One region of the Oceanobacillus sp. B139/18 genome, then DNA from elsewhere that is predicted to be linked to it. Evidence: predicted binding sites of a transcription regulator. Region 1 holds the regulator's gene; the other holds the start of a gene.
What was found. The regulator CtsR, encoded in region 1, represses protease genes until heat stress. The targets are predictions, from matches to a motif close to ATGGTCAATAAAGGTCAAACA.
Positions count from the first base shown of each region.

Region 2: the regulator CtsR is predicted to act here: its motif matches at 1,665-1,685, upstream of clpP (ATP-dependent Clp endopeptidase proteolytic subunit ClpP).

Region 1 is NZ_JBVFXI010000008.1:500-3,920, forward strand. It holds gene ACZSMY_RS19410 (MgtC/SapB family protein) at 208-900, shown strand; gene ACZSMY_RS19415 (CtsR family transcriptional regulator) at 1,083-1,550, shown strand; gene ACZSMY_RS19420 (UvrB/UvrC motif-containing protein) at 1,575-2,135, shown strand; gene ACZSMY_RS19425 (protein arginine kinase) at 2,132-3,196, shown strand; gene clpC (ATP-dependent protease ATP-binding subunit ClpC) at 3,210-3,421, shown strand, end outside.
Region 2 is NZ_JBVFXI010000003.1:206,882-210,302, forward strand. It holds gene ACZSMY_RS11440 (RNase H family protein) at 1-363, shown strand, start outside; gene ACZSMY_RS11445 (shikimate kinase) at 392-934, shown strand; gene clpP (ATP-dependent Clp endopeptidase proteolytic subunit ClpP) at 1,011-1,595, opposite strand; tRNA gene ACZSMY_RS11455 (tRNA-Arg) at 1,866-1,941, shown strand; gene ACZSMY_RS11460 (leucocin A/sakacin P family class II bacteriocin) at 2,115-2,417, opposite strand; gene ACZSMY_RS11465 (HPr family phosphocarrier protein) at 2,826-3,083, opposite strand; gene whiA (DNA-binding protein WhiA) at 3,211-3,421, opposite strand, start outside.

The DNA of each region.
Region 1 (3,421 bases):
ATTTCTGGAAGATAAATCAATTTACTGCTAAAGTAAAAATACACTTATTGCAATGAATACTTCTATTTAAATAGTTTAAAATTAATTTTCATGATAGTTGGTATGGAAAGACCCCCGCTGAATAAAGTTTTATTTTATAAAATGAAATGATAGCCTATACATATAAATAAACTGTAAAATATATAAAACAATAAGGGGGTGCAGGGAATGGAGTTAGAACAATTTATCGGTGATGATTTCGGAGTTATCGTGTTACGTTTGTTTATTGCTTTGCTGTTATCCGGTTTAATTGGTTTTGAGAGAGAAATTAATAATCATTCAGCCGGGTTTCGTACGCATATACTGGTAGGAGTAGGCTCTTGTTTGATGATGATTTTATCGATTTTTGGTTTTATTACATTTATGAATCAATACGATAACATTCAATTTGACCCTGCTCGTATCCCTTCTTATGTAATTAGCGGTATCGGTTTTCTTGGGGCTGGTACCATTATTGTATATGGAGGAACCATCAAAGGATTAACAACAGCTGCTTCTATATGGGCTGTAGCAGGAATAGGATTAGTGATTGGAGCCGGCATGTATAGTGTTGCTATTGTAACGACACTTATTATCCTTATCAGTTTAATATTTTTTAACCGGATGGAGCATTTTTTCCCTCGGTTTACAACCAGTAATTTTATTGAATTGATTGCTTCAGAGGAATTTGAAATACATGAAGCTGTAAAATCAGTGGAAAAGAACGGTTTTACGATAAAGCAGGTTGAGATAAAGCTGTTAGAAGGTAACAGGCGCAGAATTCATATATGGACAAATATGAAAAAGGATAATAAGTTAATTTATTTATTTGATGAAATATCGAAGCTTCCGGGAGTGGTTAATATAACAAAGCGAAATTAAAACATAAATATTTTCATAGATTTTTATAATTATGTTTTGTTTTTTGGCCTGTTTGTCCAAAATAGAAATATCATCCATTTGCAACTGTGGCAATTTCTTATTATAATAAAACCATAGTCAAAGTTAGTCAAAGTCAAAAGGAATAATTTATCAAATAAATTATTTGATTTGAGGTGCGAAGGATGAGTAACATTTCAGATATCATTGAACAATATTTGAAAAAAGTATTACAGTCAGAAGAACAACAAGCGATTGAGATTAAAAGGAGTGAAATTGCAGATCAGTTTCAATGTGTACCTTCTCAAATAAATTATGTTATTAATACGCGTTTTACCATTGAGAAAGGGTATATCGTAGAAAGTAAACGCGGCGGTGGCGGCTATATTCGTATTATGCGCATACGGCATCAGGATAAATCGGAATTGATTGATGAGATTATTTATTTAATCGGTGATTCGATTCCGCAGCGTGCTGCTATAGATATTTTAGATCGGCTTTTAGAGGAGGAGCTGATTACAGCACGTGAAGCAAAGTTGATATTGGCAAGTATTGATCGAACAACGTTAGCTTTTCAATTGCCGCTAAGAGATGAATTGCGTGCACGTATTCTTAAATCTGCATTAACTGCACTCAAGTATCTGAACGATTAATTACCTGAAGGGGGGAGGAATCGTATGGAATGCCAAGAATGCCATGAAAGAAAGGCTACCCTGCATTTTAAGCACATTATAAACGGTCAGGAGACGAAAGTGAGCCTTTGTGAAGTATGTGCAAAGAAAAAAGGTTATTTGACCTATCCGGAGGAAGGATTCTCATTAAATGACCTTTTATCTGGGCTTTTTCAAAAAGATGGAATACCTTTGAACGCTGCAGGGACAGCAAATTCCAATCAGCCTAAACAGCCGCAGGAGCTGAAATGTTCTTCTTGCGGGAGAACTTTTAGTGAATTTAAAAAAGCAGGGAAATTTGGATGTGCAAATTGTTATGCGTCCTTTGACTCCAAGGTAGAGCCTATTTTACGGCGTGTGCATGCTGGGAATACCAAACATACTGGCAGGATTCCAAAGCGTGCCGGGAAGTATATTCAGCAAAAGCAATTAATATCCTCCCACAAAGAGGAATTAAAACAGCTGATTGAAGATGAAGAATTTGAAAAAGCAGCAGTTCTGCGCGATAAAATCAGAGAGCTGGAAAAAGCGAATCATCAAGATAAGGAAGCGGGTGATAACACGTGACATTAGAATCATTTATCAATGAAGCGATTAGCCCGTGGATGCTGGAGGACGGTCCGGATAAAGACATTGTAATGAGCAGCCGTGTCCGTCTGGCCCGCAACTTTGCGGATAAATTGTACCCGACATCCGGTAATAAGGAAGCGTTGGAAGAGGTACTGCAATTTATAAAGAAAAATTATATAAAGGAAGAGGATACGGAGCAGGATTCACTAACTTTTATACCAATGAAGCAATTAAATATGATTGAAAAACTTGTTCTGGTGGAAAAACACTTAATAAGTCCACATTTAATCAAACATAGTGATTATGCTGCAGTGTTATTATCCGAACAGGAGCAGACCTCCATTATGGTAAATGAAGAGGATCATTTGCGTATTCAGGTGTATTATCCTGGACTTCAGCTGAAAAAAGCTTTAGAGGAAGCGTACTACTTAGATGATTGGCTGGAGGAAGAAGCCGACTATGCATTTGATGAAACAAAAGGTTATCTGACCAGCTGCCCTACCAATATTGGAACAGGCATGCGGGCTTCGATTATGATGCATTTGCCTGCGCTTGTACTGACAAAGCAAATCAACCGGCTTATTCCTGCAATTAATCAATTGGGACTGGTTGTCAGAGGGATATATGGTGAAGGCAGTGAGGCAAGAGGGAATATTTTTCAAATATCGAATCAGATTACACTGGGCAAGTCCGAAGAGGATATTGTGGAAGACCTGGAGAGTATTGTTAATCAGCTTGTGGAGCACGAACGGATGGCGCGGCAGTATATTTACGAGCAATCTGAGATTAGCTTGGAGGATCGTGTCTTCCGTTCCTATGGCACGTTAAAAAATAGCAGAATCATTGATTCGAAGGAGGCTGCTACCTGTATTTCTAATTTGCGTTTGGGAATTGATTTAGGCATAATAGAAAACATTTCCGAGAATATATTAAATGAACTGATGGTTTTAACACAGCCTGGATTCTTGCAGCACTATGCGAATAAAGCACTTCGTTCAGATGAACGTGATATCCGCAGGGCTTCAATTATTCGTGAAAGATTAAATTTGAAAAAATAGGAGGAAAAAACATATGATGTTTGGTCGCTTTACAGAGAGGGCACAAAAGGTATTGGCATTATCTCAAGATGAGGCCGTACGATTAGGCCATAATAATATTGGAACAGAACATATTCTTCTTGGTTTAGTACGTGAAGGAGAAGGCATAGCTGCCAAGGCATTGCAATCTCTTGGGTTGGAAGTAGCTAAAATTCAAGAAGAAGTGGAAAAGCTCATTGGTGTCGG
Region 2 (3,421 bases), on a different contig from region 1:
GTGAATACAGAAAAAAGCGGAGCCGGCATTTATATAAAGGCTGGGGAAAAGAAGCTGGAATATACTGTCCCCTTACCTTATATGTCCAATCATGAAGCCGAGTTTCACGCTATCATAGAAGCATTAAAAATTTGTAAGATGAACTTCCCTGAAGAAATCTTATCTTTTCGAACTGACTCTAAAGTAGCCGCAGACGTGATTGATAAAGGACGAACCAAAAACAAACAATTTCTTCCTTTGCTTGAAATCATCCAGGCTGAAGCAGCAGACTTTCCATTCTTATTTATTAAATGGATACCGGAAAAAGAAAATAGCAGAGCAGACCAATTGGCAAGAAAAGCAATCCATCAGCAATCATCGTAACGTGCTGGATGACGAGGGGGAATGTCATATGAGAGAAATACCATTAAAGGAACAAAGTATTGTACTAATTGGATTTATGGGTGTTGGAAAAACAACCATTGGTCAAGCTGTTGCCAAAAAACTGTATCGTGATTTTATTGATATCGATGAAGAAATTGAGCGCAGATTCGGAATGCCTCCGAAAGAGATTTTTGCGAAATATGGAGAAGCCGTCTTCCGTCAACATGAAAAAGAAATTATTTCTGAAATATGCCATAAGAAATTAAAGGTTATCTCTTTAGGCGGCGGCGCTTTTCTTCAAAAAGAAGTACAGGATGTCTGTCTCGCAACCACTACAATATTCTTTCTCGACCTGTCTTGGGACAGCTGGAAGGATCGAATCAGCCTGCTGATTGACAGCCGCCCCGTTCTACAGGGGAAGAATATGGAGGAAATCAAACAGCTTTTTGATGATAGGCAGCCAATTTATGGACAGCATCACTCCCGTGTAGTGACAGATAATCAAGAAATTGAAGAAATTGCAGATTATATTGCCGATTCCTTAAAATTAGCATGGGAGCTTTACGCTTAAAAACAAGAAATTGCACGTAAAAAACAGGCTAAGGTCACCCTAGCCTGTTTTTTTCGATTTCATGATTTATTAATGTTTACGCTTTGCGCTCAAAGATATCATCTATGATGCCATATTCTTTAGACTGTTCTGCACTCATGAATTTATCACGCTCTGTATCACGTTCAATAACTTCTAAAGGCTGACCAGTATTTTCAGACATGATGCGGTTCATACGTTTTTTAATCTCGATAATTCGATTTGCATGAATCTCAATATCTGTTGCCTGTCCCTGCGTACCGCCTAAAGGCTGGTGAATCATAATCTCACTGTTTGGCAATGCAAAACGTTTGCCTTTCTCTCCGGCATTAAGCAGGAAAGCACCCATAGAAGCTGCCATACCGATACAGATGGTAGATACATCTGACTTAATAAAGTTCATGGTATCAAAAATAGCCATACCAGCTGTGATAGAACCACCAGGAGAATTAATATATAAAGAGATATCTTTTCCTGGATCTTCTGCTTCTAAGAATAAAAGCTGTGCTACAATAGAGTTGGCTACATTGTCATCAATGCCGCTGCCAAGTAAAATAATCCGGTCTTTTAATAAGCGGGAGTAAATATCATATGCGCGTTCACCACGATTTGTTTGTTCAATAACTGTAGGTACTAAATTCATTTAAAAATCCTCCTTAAGTTGCCAACGTTAATGGCTGATGATTTTTTCTATACTTTATATGATAGCTCATTGGTCAATGAAGGTCAAACAAAAAGTTTCACCAAATTTCTACTTTAACCATCCTTCCCGATTTTATGTTTGTTAAACATGAACCATTTAAACTTATTGAAAGACGCATAAAATAATTTTTCATCTAAATTATATAAAAAGGACTTGTCTCAAAGGAACTTCCTATGTATAATTAAGATTGTGTTTTTAATTCAATGAGATGCGCCCATAGCTCAGCTGGATAGAGCACTGGTTTCCGGTACCAGGTTTGCCGGGGGTTCGAATCCCTCTGGGCGCGCTAGATAAAGTTAATAAAAAGACAAGGGATAAAGATGTTTGCTTCCCTTGTCTTTTTTTCTGTCTTCCAGAAGTTTGGTGCTATCTTTCCTCAAACACCGCCAGGCTTTTCCACTCGGTTGCGAATGAATACTCTATTTTCCTATATGTGATACCGTGATACCCCTTGCCTAATTAAAAAGAGGGACTGCCAGTTGTCGTACCTGACTCTGGCCGGTTAGAATCATTACTTGATTTATAGTTGGACTCAATAGCAGATTTAGCTTTAGCAGGCGCTGATGTCAGTCCCGTTGCCCAGCTTTCTATCGCTCTATCTGTTGATTGTTGAAATGTTTCGCTCCAGTTTACTGAACAAGTTTTTTCATCGCAATGAACACCATTTCCATAATCTGTCGAGGCTGCTTGAACTCCTGAGGTTGAAATAGCGGATAATCCTAACGTTAAGGCTGCTAACCCTAATTTCATTCTCTTTTTCATCACAGGCACTCCCTTTATATAATGATTTGTCTCTCAACCTAACATAACTTTTGCGAAGATTCAACAAGTTACCATGAAGAATGGAAAGCAAAATAGTCCGCCGCAGCGGCGCTTTACACTTCACCTTCTATTATTTAGATAGGGATTTATCCAAGATACGGTCAACTCCTGTTTCTATGGAAATGAAGTCACTTTTTAATAACAGAAAATTAAGTTTATTTATATTTGAAGCAGTCAAATTGTAATACTTATAGGTGCACCAGAAATTATATAATGCTATATAAATAAAAGCCCCCTTAAAATTGAGCAATGTAACTCGCCTTTAAGAAGGACTTTTTTAGCTGAGGTTTTACTATTTGGTGCTTTGTTTATCTGTTAAATAAAGCAAAGTTCGTTATACGGATAGCTTTAAACTTTTTCACGTACAAGGCTTGTTAAATATTCCAGCGCCTCTTCTTCATCTTCTCCTTCGATAATAAGCTTGATTTCTTCTCCTTTTGTCAGAGCCAGGCTCATTAATCCCATAATGCTTTTGGCATTAACCTTTTTATGATCATTCTCTAAAAATATGTGTGAATCAAATCGATTGGCCTCTTGTACAAAATAGGCAGCTGGCCTCGCTTGTAGTCCTGAATCTAATTCGATTTTCACTGTTTTCTCAACCAATAAATTCACTCTCCTGTCTTAAGTAAACGCCTCCATTTTTTTAGGAAGCAGAAAAAATTCTGCGTCTTTCTTTCGGCGATGTTCCATGATATTTACTGCATTATATCATATTCTTCGGATACTAGCATTAATTACCAAGCTGCAGTTCACCACGTTTGATTTTCTCTGCAAATTCATCAATTTTTTTCAAACGATGATTCACGCCTGATTTAGAAATCGTCCCGCTGGTAACAAGTTCCCCTAATTCTTTTAAGGAAACTTCTTCATATTGAATACGGAGCTTAGCTATTTCCTGTAATTTTTCCGGCAGCTGATCCAATCCAACTGTCCGTTCAATC